Regions from separate parts of the Hahella aquimaris genome, predicted to be linked through region 2. Evidence: riboswitches for the same ligand, from Rfam matches in the RefSeq annotation. Region 2 holds a riboswitch; the other holds the start of a gene.
The links. A riboswitch is a leader RNA that binds a small molecule or an ion and turns the genes downstream of it on or off. The one in region 2 is predicted to bind thiamine pyrophosphate.
Positions count from the first base shown of each region.

Region 1: another riboswitch for thiamine pyrophosphate. It lies ahead of thiB (thiamine ABC transporter substrate binding subunit); the one in region 2 lies ahead of thiC (phosphomethylpyrimidine synthase ThiC).

Region 1 covers NZ_CP132203.1:4,127,620-4,138,725, reverse strand. The annotation lists gene O5O45_RS18225 (alpha/beta hydrolase) at 1-503, opposite strand, end outside; gene O5O45_RS18220 (GNAT family N-acetyltransferase) at 512-946, opposite strand; gene O5O45_RS18215 (ABC transporter permease) at 1,097-1,894, opposite strand; gene O5O45_RS18210 (ABC transporter ATP-binding protein) at 1,916-2,539, opposite strand; gene O5O45_RS18205 (tRNA-queuosine alpha-mannosyltransferase domain-containing protein) at 2,874-3,935, shown strand; gene O5O45_RS18200 (ATP-binding cassette domain-containing protein) at 3,954-4,565, opposite strand; gene O5O45_RS18195 (thiamine/thiamine pyrophosphate ABC transporter permease ThiP) at 4,558-6,129, opposite strand; gene thiB (thiamine ABC transporter substrate binding subunit) at 6,194-7,213, opposite strand; TPP riboswitch at 7,265-7,403, opposite strand; gene O5O45_RS18185 (GNAT family N-acetyltransferase) at 7,521-8,081, shown strand; gene O5O45_RS18180 (phosphotransferase) at 8,112-8,936, shown strand; gene O5O45_RS18175 (sensor histidine kinase) at 9,106-11,058, opposite strand; gene O5O45_RS18170 (putative bifunctional diguanylate cyclase/phosphodiesterase) at 11,069-11,106, opposite strand, start outside.
Region 2 covers NZ_CP132203.1:5,583,516-5,594,621, forward strand. The annotation lists gene O5O45_RS24695 (thiazole synthase) at 1-25, opposite strand, end outside; gene thiS (sulfur carrier protein ThiS) at 73-282, opposite strand; gene thiO (glycine oxidase ThiO) at 272-1,336, opposite strand; gene thiC (phosphomethylpyrimidine synthase ThiC) at 1,326-3,242, opposite strand; TPP riboswitch at 3,353-3,457, opposite strand; gene O5O45_RS24715 (hypothetical protein) at 3,843-4,271, shown strand; gene O5O45_RS24720 (hypothetical protein) at 4,274-4,714, shown strand; gene O5O45_RS24725 (DUF4153 domain-containing protein) at 4,785-6,557, opposite strand; gene O5O45_RS24730 (hypothetical protein) at 6,706-8,451, opposite strand; gene O5O45_RS24735 (hypothetical protein) at 8,497-10,251, opposite strand; gene O5O45_RS24740 (pyridoxine 5'-phosphate synthase) at 10,430-11,106, shown strand, end outside.

The DNA of each region.
Region 1 (11,106 bases), 1.5 Mb from region 2:
ATGGGAATGTCGCGATTCGCCGGGTCAGGCTTCAGGCTGGCGATGGTGGCCAGATAAGTGGAAAGCCCCATCAGGCCCGCCAGTGGTTTAGGGTAGGTCAACGCGGTCTGATAGGCGACCGCTCCGCCTTGGGAAAAGCCCGCCACGATAATGCGGCGACTGTCTATGCCGCGTGCGATCTCTCTGTCCACTAATGCGCGCACTGCGTTGGCGGATGCTTGTAAGTGCGCTTCGTCCACTTTGCGTTCGATATTCATCTCCAGAATGTCATACCAGGCCGGCATGACGTAACCGCCATTGATCGTGACAGGGATAGACGGCGCATGGGGAAAGATGAAACGCACCGCCATATCTTCAGGCAGACGCAGCTCCGGCACGATCGGGGCGAAGTCGTTGCCGTCGGCGCCGAGGCCATGCAGCATGATGAAGGCGGCGTCCGCCGGTTTATTGGGCTCAATTTCAATGTGAGGCAGTAGTGCTTGAGTGGGGGCTAGGGTAGTCACGTGATAGATTAACCGATGCTTTTTTCCAGAATGGATTGTTGTTTCATATGTTCGAAGCCAAGTTTGCCATAAAACTCCAGCGCTTCCAGCCGCACGGCGTTGCAGCGCACGCGCAGTCGTTCGCAGCCGCGCGCCAGCAGCCACTCTGACGCCGCCATCACCAATTGTTTGCCCACGCTTAAACCGCGTCCGTTCTCGTCCACCACCAGACTGATAATCTCGCCAAAGCATCCTTCCGCCAGTCGAACGTCAATACTGGCTTGAATGCAGCCGACGGCGACGCCGTCTTTTTCTGCGATGAAGGTTTCGCCGCCTCTTTTGGCTATCTGGGTGATTCTATCCGATGTCTCCTGAGGTGAGACGGCGTAACCCAATTGCGTCATTAAATGGGAGATGGGAGTTGCGTCGGCGCAAGAGGCCGCTCTGATATCGATGGTCAGCATAGGCGTAGTCGGATTCGCTAGGTTGGAGTCTGGCCCGAGCCGGGCGTCTGACGGCTGGTTGTGCGTCTAATATAGCCTGAAACGGGAGCGTAAAGAACTGTGGCCGATCTTGGCTTTGAGCGATGACGTTCTGATGACAGCGTGCGCAGATCATTTCAACGCTAGACGATCCAGGCGCAAACGATGGCGCTCGTCGAACAGACGCCAGATGGCCAGTCGGTTGGCGATCCAGGTTCCAAAGCCGGTGGCGGCGACAATCATCAGAAATATCATGATCTGATAGGCGACGGCGGTTTCCGGCGGACTGCCCGCGAGAATCTGTCCCGTCATCATACCCGGTAGGCTGACGACGCCAGCGGTGGCCATGCCATTGATAGCCGGCGTCATGCCTGCATGCAAAGCCTGTCGGCGCTGGTCTTGGATCGCTTCCTCGGCAGGTTCGCCCAGCATGAGGCGACCTTCGATAAGGTCTTTCTGATTTCTGGCTCCGGCGGTCAGACGATCGAGGCACAGTGACACCCCATTCAGAGTGTTGCCGAGAATCATGCCCAGCAGAGGAATGGCGTATTGCGGTTGATACCAGGGCTCAGGTTGGATAAGCGCCAGCAGGACAATCAAAATCATGGAATATGAGCTTGCCGTCATGGCGAACAGACCGATGCGGAAAGTCCAGCCTTCCGTGAATCTGTGTTCTTGTCGCGCGCCGACTTCTCGTCCCGCCATGGCCGCCATAAACAGACTGACCATAAGCACCCAGGGTAAGGAGGTCTGGGCGAACAGAAATTTCAGCGCCATACCGATCAAGCTCAGTTGGATGGTCAGGCGCGCGACGCCGATCAGTATGCCTGAGCTGAGGTCCGGCGCCTGTCGCCAGTTGATCCAGGCCAGACTGCACACCAACAATGCGCACAAGCCCAGGTCCCAGATGCTTAAATGAATAATGCTCATCGTTCAGCCTAAAAACGGCGCTCAAACTTGGAAAGTGGGAGTGAGCTCGCTCAGTTCTCTCACTTTATCGTCAATGATGTTCCAGAAGCGATTGGCCAGGCGCAGACACTGCTCCTGATCGTGGCTGACCAGGCAGATCGCCCGGCCGGGCTCCGCCAGATAGGCGGTCAGCATCCGCTCGACGCGCTCACGATTGCGGTTGTCCAGATTGGCGCTCGGCTCATCCAGCAGCGCGACGGCGGGCGCGCGTGACAGGGTTCGGATCAGGCCCAGGCGTTGACGTTCACCGCTGGAGAGGCGGCTCGCTTCCCAGCCCGCCACATCAGGATTGAACCCGGCTTTTTCATACCAGGACGGCGGCATGCCGGCGGGCATGTGCTCTCCCACGGTGGGCAGCCACCAGCGGCATTCGCTGGGAGTGAGCATTACCCTGCGTCGCCACTCCGGCGCAGGAATCCGATCACAGGCTTCCCCGCGCAAGAAACAGGTTCCAGAGTGCGGGTCCAGATCGGCGATGGCGCGTAATATCAGACTTTTGCCACAGCCGGACGGGCCGCTCAGAGCGACGCAGTCACCCTCGTAGAGGTGATTGGAGAAAGGTTTGAGAGAACCTATGGCTAGGTCTCTAAGTGACAACAGCGGCATTGCGTCAACCTGCTCACGCTCGTGAGTATCACGAAGGTCTGCTGAAAATCAGGCCAGGGGAAATTGTTCGCATACAGCTTGCGGCGCCGCATTGGCGACGGGACGGAAGTGCTCCGCCAGGGTCGCTTTTGAACGCGCCGCTCAATAAAAGTCTATCGTAAAAATCGTATAACGCCCGTAAAACTTTGTGGAATTATGGGCGGGGTTTTTAGGCCATTTAGAGACGTTTTCTAACTCCCTGATTGTTATTAACATGCCAATATCATTGCCATATTAATAATAACCGGGCGCTGAAACATAGCGAGGCCGCCAACATCCAGAAAACGGATCACTCATGAAAATACTGCTGCTATCCGCCTACGATGTAGACAGCCATAAACGTTGGCGACAAGGTTTGCTCGATGCGTTCCCAGAACACGATTGGGTTTCGCTCACCCTGCCGCCTCGCTTCTTCCGCTGGCGCATTCGCGGTGCGCCGATCAGTTGGAGTCTGTATGAAGACGAAGCGCTGCACAGGGCATATGATCTGGTCGTGGCCACTTCCATGGTGGATGTCGCCACTCTGCGTGGGCTGTATCCGAATCTGGCGGCGACGCCGTTGCTGGTCTACTTTCACGAAAATCAGTTGGCTTACCCCTGTTCGGAGGAGCAACACGATAGTATCGATCCCGCCATGGTGAATATTTACGCCGCACTGGCTGCTGACCGAGTCGTTTTCAACACGACGTTCAATCTGGAATCCTTTCTTGCCGGTCTGGAGAATTTGATCAACCGTTTGCCGGATGCGGTGGACGCAGAGCTGTGTCGCCGCATACGCGATAAAAGCCTGGTAATTCCGGTCCCATTGGAAGACGAACTATTGCGCTTTCCACGGGAGGAAAAGGGAGATGGGCCACTGACCATCGCCTGGAATCATCGGGTGGAATACGACAAAGGCGTGGATGATCTATTGATGATTGTGCGAAGACTACGGGCGAGGACGCATGACTTTCAGCTCGTCTTGCTCGGACGCCGCTTCCGACAGGCGCCTCCCGCCTGGAGCCAACTGCAGGAAGAGTTCGCTGCGCATCTGCTGTTCGATGATTACGCAGAAAGCCGCGAAGATTACTGGCGCTGGCTGAGTCGTGCGCATGCGGCGCTATCCACGGCTCAGCATGAGTTTCAGGGCTTGGCGATGATGGAGGCGGCGGCGCTTGGGTGCGCGCCAGTGACGCCGGACCGTTTGAGCTATCCTGAACTGTTTCCGCTGAACCGCCGCTATCGGGATGCGGAGGAAGCCGTGGATTTATTGCTGGGCGCTCGCTCTGTGCGCCCCTGCGATATGCGCGAGTACGCCTGGAGCGCGTTGCGCGGCGTTTATGCCGATGTGTTGAGTAAAACGGCGGATCGGTCGTGATTGCTCACGAGTGACTGTCTAAACGACGTTTGCGTCGTCGAGATGAATCGCGCGGTGCGCAAGCCGGCTGACGTCCTCGCTTTGATGGGTGACCATCAACAGGGTTTTGCCGAATCGCTCCGCCATCGTGCGGGTCCACTCGGTGGCGAGGCGACGGGTGTCGGCATCCAGCTCCGAAAAGGGCTCGTCCAGTAGAATTAACGGTTCTGGCCGCAGCATCGTGCGCAGCAGAGCGGCCCGCTGACGCTGCCCTCCTGAAAGGCGGCCGGGAAGTTTGTCCAACTGGTCGGCGATCCCCAAAGCCTGGGCCTGTGTAGGGATCTCGGAGTGCATTGCAACGTCCACCCCCAGCTTCAAATTCGCCATGACAGTGAGGTGTTCGAACAGGTTGTAATCCTGAAACAACATGGCGACCGGTCGCTGTTCTGGCGGCGTGTGGGTGAGGTCCTTGTCTTCCCACGACAGGTGACCTGCCTCCAGCGCGACAAAGCCAGCGATGGCCTCCAGCAAGGTGGATTTCCCCACGCCGCTGACACCTTGCAGGGCGATGATTTCCCCTTGGGCGACTTGCAGATCGTAATGCAGGGTGCGGGCGCCCCGTTTAATTTGAAGTGCGCGAATTTCAAGCATGTCGGGGGGATTGCTTCTCCAGATAAAAAATCAGCAGGCCGCAGACGCCCAGGAATACCATGGAGGCCAGTGAGGCTTCATTCAGGCGATAAGTGCTGGCGTAACCGTAAATCAGCCAGGGCAGGGTGACGAAGTCCTGGTTGCCGAAAATAGAGTAAATCGCCACGTCTCCCATAGCCAGCATGCCGACGAAGGCGGCGGCGGTGCGAATGGCCGGCGCCATATAGCTCCATTCAATGCGCCGGCGCTCCCAGGAAGTCAGTTTCAGAGAGAGAGCAAGGCGATGATACTGGCTGTCGAAGTTCAATAGCGCAGGCTTCAACTGCGATGCAGCGAAAGGAACGGTGATCAACCCATTAATCACCGCCACCAGCCAGATACCCCAATGATCCAGATCCAGGTGCGGCAACAGCAACACAAACAGTCCTACGGACAGCACCATGGCGGGCACCGCCAGCGAATGCGAGGTGAGCCAGTCCAGCCACAGCGCGGCGGGGGATTGTTGCATGCGAGCGCGACGATAGGGGCGCAGGGCGCTGTAGGCGAGACTGATCGACAACACCGTAGAGACGACGCCCAGGCCAAGTGTGACCAGTAATGGGCGGCTCAGAGAACGCCAGAATTCGATACCCACGTCGCCATGAACCACGCGCGGCGTCAGCGCCAGCAGCGGCGCTAATAAAAACAGCCAGCCGCAGAGGTAGAGCAGGCGGTACGCCAACTGTTCAAGACCCGTCGCCGGGGGGCGCAGTTGCGCCGGCGCGGAGGCGGGACTGAGCCAGGACACTTTGCCGCAGAACGACACCAGCAGAAATGCGGAGCCGGCGATCAGCAACTGCACCCAGGCCAGCGCCAGGGCTTCGGAGATATTGAAGTCGTATTTCAGCGCCTGATAAATGGCTACTTCCAGAGTGGTGGCTTTGGGACCGCCGCCCAGCGCCAACACCACGGCGAAGCTATTGAAGCAAATGACGAAAATAAAGCCCAGCAATAGCCAGGTAGCGCTGTGCGCCGCCGCCCATTCCAGGCGCCAAAAACGCTGCGCGCGGGTGAATTTGAGCTGGCGCGCCAGACGCCAACTGGCGTCAGGAATGGATTGCAGGCGCAGATACAGGGTGCGCACCGCAAACGGCAGATTAAGGTAGATATGCGCGATCAGGATGCCGCTCAGGCCGTACAGGTTCCAGTCGTCTCCCAGCAAAGGGCTGAGACTGCCGGATCGACCCAGCAGACTGATGATGCCGGTGATCACGATCAACGTCGGCATCACAAAACAGAGTACGCACAAACTCAGAAACGCGCGTTTGTGCGTGCTGTCTTTGAGATAGCTGAGCGCCAACGCCATCGGCCAGGCCAGCGCTACAGAGAGCACTGCGCTCAACGTCGCCTGCAACAGGGTGAAGCGCAGGATGGCGAGAAAGTAGGGATCGCTGAAATAGCTCCAATCGAACTCACTGCGATTGAAACCGATCAGACCGCCGAAGGCCAGGGCCGTTGCGGCGGCGACCAGACACAGAGCGGGCCAGCCCGCCCATTTGCCTGTGGTGAATGCACCCAGCTTCATCAAAGTACAACCTGCATGGAAAAAGCTGACAAGTTAAGACAATAAATTAAAGTCGCGGCGGCGCTTATTGAGCGACGGCGCCGCGCCATTCTTTGATCCATGCTTTACGGTTTGCGGCAATATACTCTGGCGTCAGCTCAATGGGCTTCGGCTGAATCAGCGTATCGAAGGCTTCGGGCAGCTTGACTCCCTTGCGGACCGGCAGCATCCAGTTGGTCACAGGGATAACTTCCTGGGCTTCTTGAGAAATCAGAAATTCAAGAAAGCGATTGGCCAGTTCCTTTTTCTCGCTGTTCGCCGCGATGGCGGCGACTTCCACTTGCATTACATGGCCTTCGCTGAATAGCGCCGCCTTGTACTGCGATTTGTCTTCCGCCACTTGGTGATAGGCAGGGGATGTGCTGTAACTGAGAACGTAATCCGCATCGCCTTCCAGGAACATGCTGTAGGCTTCCCACCAGCCTTTGGTGACGGTGACCGTATGCTGCGCCAATTGCTTCCAGGCCTGTTCCGCCTGATCGCCGTACGCGCTTTTCATCCACATCATCATCCCCTGGCCCGGCGTGCTGGTGCGCGGGTCCTGGTAAATCACGGAGGCGGAGGAGTTCACCAGCTCCTGCAGAGATTGCGCCGGCTGTTTGATTTTCTGGCTGTCGTAGATGAATGAGAAATAACCGTAATCGAAAGGTACGAAGTCTTTATCGCTCCATTTCAGCACTGGCGTCAGGGCGTCAAAGGCGACCGAGTGCGGTTGCACCAGACCTTCTTTGCGGGTTTCTTCTATCAATCCGGTGTCCAGGCCCAGCACCACATCCGCTTTGGCGTTCTTGCCTTCGATGCGCAGCCGGTTGAGAATGCTGACCCCGTCTTCCAGGGCGACGAATTTAAGGTCGCACTGACAGGTGGCTTCGAAGCTTTTTTCCAGCGCAGGTCCGGGCCCCCACTCGCTGACGAAGGAGTCGTAGGTGTAGACCGTCAGCTCTTCCGCAGCGCTCGCGCTGGCGGCGAAAGTCGCGACAGAAACGGCGATAAGCGTGCGGGCGGCGCGGGATACGGATGCAGTATGATGAAACAGGTTGTACATGGAAGCTCCTCTAAACAGCGAGGCGCGGAAGCGGCGGCTTGATCCAGGAAGCGATCAGCCGGCCTCATTTCCTACGCCAGCATTAACTGGATCAGGTTCTACGGGTACACTCTCAGCCTGACTGGCGTGTGTTCGAGCGCAATGGCGCATCGAATAAACGCAGTGGAGTCAGGCGCCCCGATGAGACTGCCCGGATTCTAACCAAAAGCGATGGGACAATCTACGCGGACGCGGGATATTTTGCAGTGAGGAAACTCTGTCTGCGGTTGCCTGATGCGAGTAAACCTTAACAAGGAGTCAAGACAGGATGGCGTTTACAAAGATGGAAACCGAGCGTTTGACGCTGCGGGTGGTGAGTCCGGAAGACGGGCCGCTGCTGAACCAGACGATAATAGAGTCTCTGGATCAGTTGCAGCCCTGGCTGGACTGGATGACGCCGCCGCCGAGCGTGGAGGAGACGGTTCGCTGGTGCCGGCAGGCTTACGCACGCTATCTGCTGGAGGAAGAGGTGAATCTGATGCTGCTGCGCAAGGAAGACGGCGCATTGGCGGGAGTGTGCGGTTTGCGTAAAGCCAACGCCGCTTTGCGACATCATGAAGTGGGGTATTGGGGGTCGGCGCGCCTGCAAGGCGCTGGTTATATGACTGAGGGTGTGAAGGCTTTGGCGGAGTATGCGCTACTTGAGCTGGCGGCCAGCCGGGTTTATCTGACTACGGACGAACGCAATCTCAGCAGTCGCAAGCTGGCTGAGCGCGCCGGATTTCAGCTTGAGGGCGTGTTGCGCAACGAGCGCATGGATAACCAGGGACAGTTTCGTCACACCTGCGTGTACGCGAGAATTGCGGCAGGAAACTGGACTACCCATTAACCTGTAATACCCACAATCATTGAGAACGGCATGAGCGATATCCTGCAGCCACAAGACCCCACACAACGCCCGTTTGTTACGGAGCGACTGCGGGCGGCTGACGCCTTTCTGGGGGCGGAGATGGACTGGCGGCTCATGCTGGCGTCAGGGCACAGCAATATGCTGTTTCGAGCGCAAGGGCCGCAAGGCGATTTGGTGCTGCGTATCAACGCCAGCTCGCTGCGCGCCTTTGGCGTTGATCGGCGGCTTGAGGCGGAGGTGCTGCAACTGATCCAGAGCGCTGGCTGGGCGCCGAGAGTGCTCTGTAACGCGTGGCGGGAAGGTTGGCTGTTGATGACGCATCATGGCTCCAGCCTGACCGAAGCCGGCGATCAGGACGTCGCCTCGCAACAGACCCTCAGGCAGTTACTGGCGTTCGTCGCAGATCTGCAGTGTATCACCGAAGGGCCAGCATTTGATTACCAGGCTTTGATGGCGCTCTATCGACGTCGTCTACAGGAGCGCGCCGCTGCGGCTGCACATCAGGCCTGTCTGCAGCAACTGGAAGATGCGTTTTCCGCTATCCCCAACGACACCATGGCGCTGACCCACCATGATCTGCACTCAGGCAACCTGTGTCTGGATCAAGGACAGCTGATCGTACTGGACTGGGAATATGCCGGCTTGGGCTGGCCCTGGCTGGACATGGCCTCGCTCCTGCAACACCACGACCTGGAAGCGGATGACCTATACGCCTTGCCCGCCTGCGCCAACTTGAGCGCAACGGAAATCGAACAGCGACTGCAACTTGCCGCGCATATCAATCAACTCCTTGAGCAACTTTGGTTTGCGGTGAGAGAGGAGCAAACTGGGTGATTGATTTTATCCTTTTTGAACTTCGCCAAATAAAACCTGGACCAGCCCGGCCACTAAAGTGACTCCAAGACATACGCATGCCCAACTCAGACGCATATGCAAAAACAAGTATTTCAAAGAGCGAGGGGAGGGTTAAAGTTGTCCTTACCGCAGATATTTTCCGTCGACTCTAATAAGTTATAGACGCATCCTGAGACCCGAAGTCTGACTCTTTCTCTTCTTCCTGGCCTTTTCCTTCATTCTGTTCAGCTGTGGCGGGCGCATGCAGCGGTAGCTCTATTTTGACCACACAGCCGTGTCCAACGGCGCTGGAGATGTTGATGGTTCCTCCCAGCACGTTGGTGACCAGTTGGTGCGTCAGGTGCAATCCCAGGCCGGTGCCGCCCTGGTTGCGTTTGGTGGTGAAGAAAGGGTCGAAGACTTTGGGCAGGTTTTCCGGCGGGATGCCGGCGCCGTTGTCCCGGACTTCTATTTCAGCAACCTGATCGTTGCGGCGTTGAGCAGAGAGCCAGACTCTGCCTTGCGGCATCTCCTGAAACGCGTGTTTCATGGAGTTGTTGACCAGATTTTCCAATACTTGGCTCAATGCGCCGGGGTAGCTGTCCAGCTCCAGACCTGGATCAATATCCGTCACCAGTTGGTGTTCTCTCTTGTGAATACGCAGCCAGGTGGTCAGCAGCATGTCCTCAATCAATCCTTTTAGTGAGAATATTCTTCGTTCCGCGCCGGCGCGGTCAGTGGCGAGCTGTTTAAAGCTGTGCACCAATTGCGCCGAGCGGTTGAGGTTGCTGAGGATGATGCCTGAGCCTTGTTCGAAGCGGCTAAAGTAGTCGTTCATATCCGAGCGACGCAGACCGCGTGCGAAGGCTTCTTTTAACTCTTCCGCTTGCCGCTGCATGGACGACAGCGTCACCAGGGAGGCGCCGATAGGCGTATTGAGTTCATGGGCGACGCCGGCCACCATCATCCCCAGGGATGACAGTTTTTCCGCTCGAACCAGTTCGTCCTGAGTGCGCATCAGGTTGTCCAGCGATTCTTGCAACAGGGTATTGGCGTGCTCCAGCTCGCTGCTCCGCACTCTCAGTTGAGCGTTAAGCGTGTCTCGTACGGCGTCGGCTTTGGCGATGCGGATGGAGGCAAAAAACAAAATCACCCAGAGCGCGATGATCAACCCAAGGGTGGTGGCGAGCGCTTCCCTCTGTAGCGCTGAGATAGCGGCGGCGTCCACATTTATTACCAGTTTCCAGTATTGGTCGCTCTTGCCCCGGTTCGAGGTGGGCGAGAACGTTGTGAACAACCAGAGGCCGTCATCATCCGTAAAGGTCCCGTAGTTGGTGTTGATGATGCGATTCCACCCTTCAGGATGCCGGGCGCCAAAGCGCAGTTCATTGCGCTTGAACATGAAGCCCCACTCGTCTTTGGAATTATTGCTTAGCAGCCAATATCCATCGGAATTCAGCAGGTGAAGGCGCATGCTGGAAAGCAGATGTAAATTGCGCAGGGCTTGCAGCATCAAATTGGCTTTGTAGTTCAATACTACCAGACCGTTGTGCTCGCCATGGCCTTTATGAATAGGGGAGACCGCGCGAAGCACAGGGTTATGCGGAATCTGGATCGCGCCATGCTCGACATTTAGGTCCAATGGAGAGAAGTAGATTTCTTCCGGGTTCAGCGCCATGCCGGAGATGAAATAGTAACGGTTACTTTTTTCCTGCAACTGTTCTTCGGGAATGCGTATCGCCTGAGCGCCGAACATTTCTATGCGCACTAACTCAGTGCCGTCAGGGCCCAGCCAGCGTACTTGGTCGTAGATGCCGGAGGCTTCTGAAAAGTCCTGCAACAAGGTTGCGGCGTTTTGTTTATTTTCCGGCGTCGCGTTGCGAAGCGCTTTATTGTGCGCCAGGAAGCGAATGTCCGTAGCCAGATCGCCGAAGTTTCTCGCCATTGTCTCGTAGGCTGAGCTGAGCGATCCGGAAGCGGTCTCCTGCAAGGGAGACAGCTTATTATCCAGCAGGTAGTCGTACAGAAAGAAGGAGAGGGCCAGCAGCAGAATGCTCCAGGGCGCGATGAAATTCAGCAGGCGTTTGCGAATGCGGTAGAGGGAGGGCTCCTGGATAGTCATAAGGTTTGCGTCAGCGTCGTTGAGCCAGCCATTGCAGCAGGTCGTCCA
Region 2 (11,106 bases):
CTCCATACAGAGACAGCTTATCCACGATTTACCTCCGGTGGCGATAGCCACCTGTACTTGTTTCAAGGCGCGTCAGCCACCCGCCACCGGGGCCACCACATCCACCAGATCGCCTGGGCTCACTTTGGTTTGCGCATAGGCGGAGCGCGGCACGAACTCGCCATTGATGGCGACGGCGAAACCGACGCCGGTGTAACCACTGGCCTGCAACACCTCGGATAGCGCGTCATCGCGAACCTGGGTGGGTTCGCCATTCAACGTAATTTCGATTTCAGGCGGCATATTGTTTCTCGCTGTGCAATTGATCCAGCACCTGCCCGACCACCACAGGCCCCAGCAGATAGCCATGGCGGTACAGTCCATTGGCGCAGATCAGCCCCGGCTCCCGCGTCACCCTGGGCAGGTTATCCGGCAGCGCCGGACGACAGTTGACGCTGGTTTCCACCACCCTCGCCTCCGCGAACGCCGGATTCAACGCGTACAGGGCGCTGCTCAGCTCCAGTGTGGATTGCAAACTGATAGGCGACATATCCGCGCTCTCAATTTCCGTGGCGCCGATAATGATCTGACCGTTCAAGCGCGGGACCGCATATAACTTGTAGCGGGGATGCATCAGACGGACGGGGCGATTCAAACTGACTTCGGAGGTTTCAATAATCATGACCTCTCCGCGCACGCCGCGCAGTCCCGTCATATTGCGACTGGCGCCCAGGCCGCGCACGTCGATGACCCAGTCAAAACGCTCGCTGCCGCTGCTCCAATGCATACGGTGGGCGGAGCACTCCACCTGCGTGTCGGAAACCAGGCGAACGCCGCCTTGTCGCAGCGCGGCGAGCAGTGCGTTGAGCAAGAGGCGACTGTTGACGTCCGCTTCCGAGGGCAGATACAGACCCTGCTCAAAATGATCCGCCAGCCCCGGCTCCAACCTGGCGACGCCCTCTCGATCCAGCCATTGCAAGGCTTCGTCGGCGGGAAGTTTGGCGTTGAGATCACGCTGAAACTGCGCCAGCTCCGCCTTATCCAGCGAGTGCGCCACCACAACGGAACCTGCCTGGCGATAGCTGGCCGACATGTCGGTTTGACGCTCCAGTTCGGCGATCCATCGGGGCCAGATATCCAGGCTGCGCATGCCCATGCGGTAAACCTCAGGCTCTGCGGACACCAGCTCGCTCAATGGAGAAATCATGCCCGCCGCGGTCCAGCAGGCGCCGCCGGGCCGCTCGAAGTCTCCAGCGTCAAACAGAGTGACCTCATGCTTGCGCAGCGCCAACCGCCAAGCGCACAGGCGCCCAAGCAAACCGCCGCCGGCGATGCCGATACGCAGCTTAGACTTCATGATACAGACGCCGCCCCGCGTCTTTGTATTTCTGCGACATTTCCTGCATACCCTGCTCCGCTTCCTGCTGCGACGCGCCCTCTGCCTGCGCCTTCTCCGCCTCCAGCCTGGCGGAATAGTCGCGCACGTCCTGGGTGATTTTCATCGAGCAGAACTTGGGTCCGCACATGGAGCAGAAATGCGCCAGCTTGTGCCCTTCTTTGGGCAGGGTTTCGTCGTGATACGCACGGGCGGTGTCCGGGTCCAGGGCGATATTGAACTGGTCTTCCCAACGGAACTCGAAACGCGCCTTGGACATGGCGTTATCCCGCATTTGGGCGGCGGGATGGCCTTTCGCCAGGTCCGCCGCATGGGCGGCGATCTTATATGCAATCAGACCTTGTTTGACGTCATCCTTGTTGGGTAAGCCCAAGTGCTCTTTGGGGGTGACGTAACACAGCATGGCGCAACCGTACCAGCCGATCATGGCGGCGCCGATGCCGGAGCTGAAATGATCGTAGCCTGGGGAAATATCCGTGATCAGCGGCCCCAAAGTGTAAAACGGCGCTTCTTTGCAGTGCTTGAGCTGCTCTTCCATGTTTTCCTTGATCATGTGCATGGGCACATGGCCAGGGCCTTCGATAATAGTCTGCACGTCGTGTTTCCAGGCGATCTCGGTGAGTTCGCCCAGAGTGCGCAGCTCACTGAATTGCGCCTCGTCATTGGCGTCGGCGATGCAGCCGGGACGCAGTCCGTCTCCCAGCGAAAAGCTGACGTCATAGGCTTTCATGATCTCGCAGATTTCCTCAAAGTGGGTGTAGAGGAAGTTTTCTTTGTGATGGGCCAGACACCATTTCGCCATAATGGAGCCGCCGCGCGAGACGATGCCGGTAAGGCGTTTGGCGGTCATGGGCACATAGCGCAGCAGCACGCCAGCGTGAATGGTGAAATAATCCACGCCCTGCTCCGCCTGCTCAATCAGAGTATCGCGGAACACTTCCCAATTGAGGTCTTCCGCGACGCCATCGACTTTCTCCAAGGCCTGGTATATCGGCACCGTACCGATAGGAACCGGGCTGTTGCGGATGATCCATTCGCGGGTTTCATGAATATTTTTACCCGTGGATAAATCCATCACCGTATCCGCGCCCCAACGGGTCGCCCACACCAGCTTTTCCACCTCCTCTTCGATGGACGAGGTCACAGCGGAATTACCGATATTGGCGTTCACTTTCACATGGAAATTGCGGCCGATGATCATCGGCTCCGCTTCCGGGTGATTGATGTTACAGGGTATCACTGCCCGTCCCGCCGCCACTTCCTGACGCACGAACTCCGGGGTGATGTAACGGGGCGTGTTGGCGCCGAAGTTCATGCCGGGATGCTGGCTGCGCATGGCGTTCTCGATTTCCGCCTGCTCCAGAGCCAGATTTTCACGGATGGCGATGTATTCCATCTCCGGCGTAATAATGCCTTTACGGGCGTAATGCAGCTGGCTGACATTGCCGCCGGCGCGCGCCTTACGCGGAGCGTGACGATGCTCAAAGCGCAGGTTATCCAGGGACAGATTCTGCTCGCGACTTTGCGCGTAAAACGAAGACGAACCGTGAAGATGTTCGGTGTCGCCACGCTCGTTGATCCAAGCTTCGCGCATACGCGGTAAACCGCGTCGCACGTCGATCGCGACAGCGGGGTCCGTGTAGGGACCAGACGTATCATATACCCGCAGCGGTGGGTTCTGTTCCGTAGCGCCATCCTGCAAAGGCGTCGGCGTCAGCGTGATCTCGCGCATCGCCACCCGGATGTCGGGACGACTGCCTTCGGCATAAATTTTCTTGGAAGCGGGAAACGGTTGCGTGGACAGCGCATCCACCTGCGCCGACTCACTGAGTTTGCTGATTTTATTGATATCGATTGTGCCGCCCACAGTACTCTCCTAGTTGGTTGTATGGGGTAGCACCAGGGAGGAGAGAGGGCATCAACGTCTTGGTCTGCAATCGGACCCGCATCACAAGGATGGAGCGCCGCTAAGAACTGTTTGATGAACTACTTGTTTCCTACGCTGGTACTAACCAGATCAGGTTCTACGGGCCCCACTGTTGTGGTCTCAGCCTGTTACTCCAGGCACCCCGACAAGATGTGCCGATTAGTTTAGGCTTGGTGGCGGGTGGATGGCAAGTGCATGAAAAAAGCAATATTTAATGTATTTCACTGCAAATTGATTAATACACCTTTTAACTTTCTCATTCATTACGATCCCCCATCAGATGAAGAATATAGCCAACGAAAAGTCGATATTTTCTCGAATATAAAAGCTTTTCCCTACAGTTATTCTATTTTTAATTACTAATCCAACTCTTGACCTCTCCTTCTAAATTACCAAGCCAGCTTTTCGGCATTTCCGGTTAGTCGCTTTTTCTTAAACCAAAACACCGATTCTCTTGTGCTTCAGCCTGCTCTATTTTCTTAAAAGCAATGTTTATTGCCAATAAAAATTGAATTTAACGCGCTTTTGAGGAAACATGAGATGAATCCGACGCGGGCTGAGTTGAAGATTACTGTCGCCAAGTTGATTGAAACGGCTTATTCGACGGACAAGGGACTGACGGCGAAGATTGTGCGTAGTAAGGGACCGTTCAAGCTGGCGGTGGATCAGGACGGTAAAGCGACGCTGTCAGGTTCAGCGGGGGTGTTGACCTTCAGCGGCGATCCGGCGTTGAAGGCGATTGGGGCACGGGTGAAGTGGGTGAGTATTACGTTCGCTAACGGCGAAGGCAATCTAATCAAATACAGCGCCACGTTCTCCATCGGGCTTATCAGTCTTAGTGTGGGCGGCAGTTTTGATATTGAGGAGTTAATTACTTCCTGCTCCGGCCTGTTGTGCCGCGCCGCCAAAGCCATGCAGCAACGCAATCACGCCTACGACGAACAACTACGGAACATCATGGGGAACTAAGCATGAAAATCTGGGGACTGATTCTATGTCTGCTTGCAACAGGATGCGCATCCGTTGGCGCGCTCGATCCCTTGTATCCAAATTACCGTCTGTACGCGGAAGCCGTTGACGCCAACGCACTGAGCGCAGACTATCCGCTGTACTTTTCCCGGCGGGTCGTGGACCAGGTCGCGGATGATCAGGCGGCGCTCGCACAGTTAGGGTTCAAAGCCTACATGCTGCGGGAGCACTCCCATTCCGCCGCAGTTGGAGAAGATAATGGCTGTCTGACGGTCAATGGCTACGGCATCGGCGGTGAGCCGCTAACGTTTTATCTGGCTTACGTACAGGAAGGCGCCGAATGGCTGATTGATGATGTGAATGTGGTGTTTCTGGAGCCGGATCAGGCATTCAGCGCCGCCGCTAAATGCCCGGAGGAAACGCGAGTTAATGCGAATAGCTAGCTTGGTTACTATCACTGGATGCGGGCCTTCCCTGTTTTTAGGACGGAGAGGCCAGTCCAAGTTCCGTGTTCTATTCAGAGCGCATTGGCGAAAAAGACATCACCGTACCGCCAATATGAATTGATTTATAACGCGGCAGCTCCAGACGGTACTCGCCTCTTTTGAGTACGCCAAGTAAATCTTCATCGTAATAATAGGAGGAGCTGGGCATGATCAACCGACCCACTTGATTCCATGCGCCTGCTTCGTCCGTAGCATAAACTTTGAGGTCGTAAACGTACTCAGGGCTATCGGCGATCAAAACCTCTTTCTCACCATCGTCGTCCAGGTCCACAGATAAGGCGAAGCACAATTGTTCCCGGCACAATTCCGGTTCGATGCTACTTTCAAACGCCGCCTTATCGGCTACGCCTTCATTAAGCCATTCCACACCAGCCGGCTTCGAGTAAAGTTCCGCCAGGCGCTGTTTTTGCTCCCAGTCATAGTAATACTTGGCGCTCTCAAGCACGTCTAACCGTTGCGCCAAGACTGTCGCTTCAGCTTTAGACAACGCGCCCTCCTCTTCCGTCAACGCTTTAATTAGCGTCAGCTTCTCTTCGCCTGATCGGCCTAGCTGATAGCGAAACAACCCAAGATCAATATCTTCCGCCGAGATTTCACCGGCTTTCAGTCTGGCGAACTGATTGCTGGCGCTCACTTCCTGAGGATTCAGCCAGGGCGTCAGCGTGAGCAACGCCACTCCCGCAGCGGAGAGAATGATCGGGGTATTGACCGAGTTCAACATCGCCCGCCAGGAGGTGCGTTTCGCTAAAAAGATAACGCTATAGCTTAGCGTCAGGGCCAAAGCAAATACCACGAACAGAGCGGAATAGTAACGATCCGGAGTCAAACCATATTGTTCGATACGCTGGTAGAGCGAGTACCCGGCCAACAGCGCGAATATCGGCAACAAGCCCACCAATACATATATCCCCGCCCGTAACCATTGCGGGTACGGATTACGGTCGCCATCACAGAGCGCCGCCCCATTCAATGACACCACAGCCACCAGGATCATCGCCAGCAGCATGGGGGTGGAGCGGCCGGTGCTCCAGATCATTTCCAGGCCCACAATGGGCAGAGTGACGGCGAAGGCGATCATGAACGCCGCCACCGGCGGCAGAATCGCGCGACACACTGTGGCGATCAGGCCGCTCAGCATATTCAATAAATTGGGATAACGGCAGCCCAGACTGATGCCCAAGGCGAAAATGACCGCCGAGGCGGTCCATCCTACTGGCGGGGATTCTACGAACCGACCCGGTCCTCTGATCCCCAGAATATCGAACAAAGAAACGCCCAGCATCGCGACCAACCAGTAGATGCCCACCAGTAGCCCCGCAAAAGCCAGAATAAACAGGTTTTCCCAATACTTGCGATACAACTCCACATTGGGAATATCGCTCATAAAACTCTGATTTTTTTGGAAGTCGCACTGAACAAAAGGCAGCAGCGCAAATAACAGCGGCACGATTGTCACCCACCATGAGGTAACCAGACCTGAAGAGCCCTCGTAGCTGCCGCCCTCAGGTTTGAAGGTGTTGGCGATTAGCCAGACCGCAGACAAGCCAATTACGACGGCGATGCCCGCCGCCAGCACCCAGTTCGCAGCGCTCCTGCGCGTTCTGGCGGTAAATAGAAACGCGCCGGCGAAGACAAAAACCAAGGTTATCGCGACAGCCGCGGCCTTCTGAGCCATGAGACCTTCCGGCCAGTGCTCCATACCCAGCCATGCGGCGGTTCCCGTCGCTATGCCTGCCAGCAACGTGGAGAAAAAGGGAAAACGGGTTTCTTGAGGGGTCATAGTGTCCACTGCTAAATAAAATCAGAATCAGGATAAAACGCCAGCATACACAGCAATACTGACTTTCGAGAGGTGGGATTATGGCGAATTATGGCGCCGCAACTTCATCCTCAGAGAGACGAATCTGAATACAACGCCATGTTAAAGTTTAAGGCATAAAGGCGCGCAGCATAGCGGGCTTCATTTCTTCCTTAAAGCGCTTATTAAGCTTCAAATCCGATGTGATAATCCGCATGAAACGTCCATATTTGTCTTCCACTTTCGCACCGTAATAAAACACGACCAAGGGCGCGCCATCCGCATCATTGTATGCATTATAGTAGGAATAGATCGTGTCTCTATCGTTACCCCATTCTCCTTCCATAATAGGCTTACCCAAATAAGCAAAATTCTGACTGACCGCCTCTTTGAACCAATCTTCTATCACAGCGCCTTCTAGCTCCACCATGGGCGAGAAGACCACTCTGAAGATTTCACCCTCTTTTAGCTCCTTCGGAACGTAGTAACGCTCTTCGTTGAGGCTGATTCTCGTACCCCATTCATAGGGTAACTTCTCCGCCGGGCCTGATTTACGCATCGGAAACAGCGTTCCCCCCAAGAAGGGCTGCGTGCGGTCGTCATAACAGAAGCCGAAAAGTTTTCTATCCGTTTCGCCATTATCGTAGGTCAGCTCCATGGCGTACCCGTTCAAACGGTATCGACCACGGTTATTGGAACCATCATTGCGTTTTTTCTGAGAAGTGACGCCAACGCCAGGAGAGTTACCGCTGACAATAGAACTATCCCCGGTGTCGTCACTATATGATGCGGCGTAAACACTGGTTCCTGCCGTCATGGAAGACATCATCCCGCTTGAGAACAGACTGGAGTAACCTTTCGAGAAGCGGCCGGCGCCGAGAAAAGTCCAACTGTTGGTGTAGGAGCTACCTCCCCCAATCATGCCCATATTCACCATCGTGGTTTTCGAAATATAGCGATTCAGACGTTCGCCCATTCGCGCCGGCGCCAAATGTCGACCTTTATACAGCGAACTCCACTCCTTCTCGCTGGCGGGGATTTTCACTTTATAGCTCTCTTCGTCCTCCTCCTCCCAAACCCCCCAGCGATTGGGGTATTCCTCGCGAGACTTGGCGACATCCAGATCTTCCGGTGGTACGGTCAACCCTTTATAGGCCGCGCCATCTTTGAACAACAGAATCACGTAGTCGTCGTAGGTGTCATCAATTCTGTTTTCAGTAAAGTCGCATACCAGCGCCTCATATTTGTCAGGTAGCGAATACTCTGGCGCGGCGGCGTTATCGATGCGTTTCAATTCTGGCGGGGCGGCTTTGGTAGTGATTTTGGCGGGAGGGGCGACAGGTGTTGCTTCAGACGTTGTTGTTTCAACCGGCGTGTTAGACACAGCCTGGGAGATCGCAACGCCCTTCAGGCGTTCCGGCATCGTCTCTTTAATAACTCTCTGCATACCACTGGCGTAGCGGGACACCAGCGTCGTCACATCTGAAGAAAGAATGCGCAGGTACACCGCTTTGCCTTGTCCATAGAACCCCATGTAATGCGCGTAACGGGGGACGCCGTCCTGCCTTTGCAACGCGTAAGTCGCCGTCATCACGCCGCCATTATTCTGCCTGGGCTCCGGCGCCGCCAATACTTCGCCCCACTTGCCGGCGTCCAGATCAATGCGCTTTTTGAACCACTGCGGATATTCGCTTTGTGGGAGCGTTTCCGCCAGGGCGACAAACAGCCGGTATTCTTCCTCGCTGGCCAAATCACCGGGGATAAATATCTCTTCCCCATTTTCGACCAGAACAGACCAGCCATCTGGAGCGGCAAGGACCACTGATGTATAAAGCACAAAAGGTAATGAGGCGATAAATACCAGTTGTCTGCGCACAGTTTTGACCAAGCATGACAATTGCAATTTTCTAACCTCTGGCGACTATTGGCGGAAAGCTTCTTTGAAAGCTGGCTGCAGTTCCTTGGTATAACGGTCCGCCATGGCGGCGTCAGAGACTACGAGGCGGACGAAACGCCCGAATCGACCGCGAGTCTTCATGCCGTAATACAACACATAAAGATCTCGGCCATTTTCCCTAAACGCGTTGTAGTACTGATACAGCCCCTGTTGGCTTTTCCAATTAGATGCGAGCAGCGGATCACCGAGATACGACAGGTTTTCCGTCACGGTCTCCTTGAACCAGTCCTCCATCGAGCGCCCGTTTAATTCCACTTTCGGAGAAATCACCAGACGGAAAACTTCTCCTTCCTTGAGATCGCCGGGGACATAAAATTGGTCCTCATTTTCAGTGATCACCATTTTCCAGTCGACTGGCAAATCACGCTCGGCCTCGGACTCTTTCATCCAATACATCGTCCCCCCCAGGAATGGATCGGTACGGTCGCCGTGGCAAAATCCAAATAGCATGCGTTGTTTTTCGCCGTTATCGAAACTCAGATTCATGGCGTAGCCGTTCAGTTGATATGCGCCCCGGTTTTTAGCGCCATCTTTGTTCTCTCTGGTGGTGGAGGTCACCACACCGGGCGCCATCCCGCCCGCCACCGAGCTATCTCCGTGCTCATCGCTTTTGCTGGAGGCGTATACGCTGGTGCCGGTCAGGGCCGACGCCGCGCCTCCCGAGCCATGCAGGCTGGATGAACCTTTGGTGAAGCGCCCTGAGCCGTGAAAGGTCCAACTGTTGGTGTAAACGCTACTGGTGGCTGAGATACCCGCCATACCATGCGCGTTCATGATGTAGATGTAACGGTTCAGTCGTTCCCCGATCCGCGCCGGCTCCAGAAGGGCGCTGCGCTTAAGCTCACGCCAGCCGCCGCCAACCTTAACCTTGTAACCATCGCCGCTCTTCTTCCATACGCCCCAGTTTTTCGGATCTTCCTTGCGCGCTTTGGCGACATTGAAATCCTCAGGGGGAACCTTCAAACGCTTGTATGCGCTGCCGTCTTTAAATAACAGATAAACAAAGTTATCCACTTTGTAGTTGGAGTTGGAGATGCCCGTCGTGTAATCACACACCAGCGCCTCGTAGGTATTGGGCAAAGAGTAGCGAGGCAACGCGCCGTTATCGACTTTTTGGATATCCGTTTTTTTGGTTATACCCGTATTTGGGGTTGAGGCAGGGAGGCTCTGCGCAGATTTCTGCGTCGTTTCAGGCTGAGGAGCCGGAGTCGCGGAGCCTGACTGGCTGGCGACGCCCTTGAGTCGTAGCGGCAGGTTTTCCTTCATTACCTGCTGCATGCCTGCGCTGTAGCGGGAAACTAATTTAGCGCCGTCTGAAGCGAAAATGCGCATGTAGACGGCCTTCCCCTTACCGTAAAACGCCATATAGTGGACGAATCGCGCCTTACCCTCGGTCTGCATCATCACTGTGGAGCTAAGCACCCCGTTCTTATTTTCTTTGACCGCCAACGTGTCGATAACCTCGCCCAGCCTGCCGCCGTCTTCTTTCAGCACACGTTCAAACCAACCCCGATATTCACTTTGCGGCACGTCTTCCGCCACGGAAAGAAACATGCGGTATTCTTCGTCCGCTTTCAGGTCGCCAGGAATAAACAGCTCTTCGCCGTTTTCCACTAACACTTTCCATCCATCCGGCGCCGCCAGGGCGGAAAAGGAGAGCAGGAATGCGAGCACTACGGCGATGCGCAATATCCATCGCGGAAGGAGTCGAGGTTTCATCAGATGGGGGTCCTCAGTAGCGGTTATTGAGTTCTTTATTGAAGCATAATAAGTACTTACAAACGTCTGGGGGAAACCCTTGGTGGCGGGGCGTGAAGGGCGTCGCAGTGGGTTTGTCCGCTGCAGGGTGCTATGATCCTGCAACATCGCGTGACAGTTTTATAAGGACCCAGCAGATATGAAGACCGTTCTGAGCGTAAACCTCAACAAGATCGCCCTGATCCGCAATTCCAGAGGGCGCGATTATCCCAGCGTGAAGGCGTTCGGACGCCGCGCGTTGCAGGCGGGCGCTGGTGGGGTCACCATTCATCCACGACCGGATCAACGTCATGCCCGTTACACTGATATCGCTGACCTGAGTGAGCTGGTGAAGGAGTTCGGAGAAGCCGAACTGAACATCGAAGGTTACCCGGAAGAAGAGCTGATTGAGTATGTGCTGCGGCACAAGCCGCATCAATTTACCTTGGTCCCGGACAAGCCTGACCAGATCACTTCCGATCACGGCTGGGATCTGCGCCAGGACAATGAGTTTGTTACGGATATTGTCAGCAGAGTGCAGGCGGCCGGCGTACGCGTCAGCCTCTTTATGGACCCTGACGAAGACCAGATCAAACTGGCCCACGCCACCGGCGCCAAGCGCATCGAGTTATACACCGAAGAATACGCCCACGCTTATGGCTCGCCGCAATTCGAGGCCGTCGCCGCCAAGTATCTGGCCTGCGCTCAGTACGCCGTGTCACTGGGGCTGACGGTTAACGCCGGACATGACCTTAATCTGGAAAATCTGGCGCCGCTGGTGGCGCAAGGCACGATCGCGGAAGTGTCCATCGGCCATGCGTTAACCGTGGAAGCCCT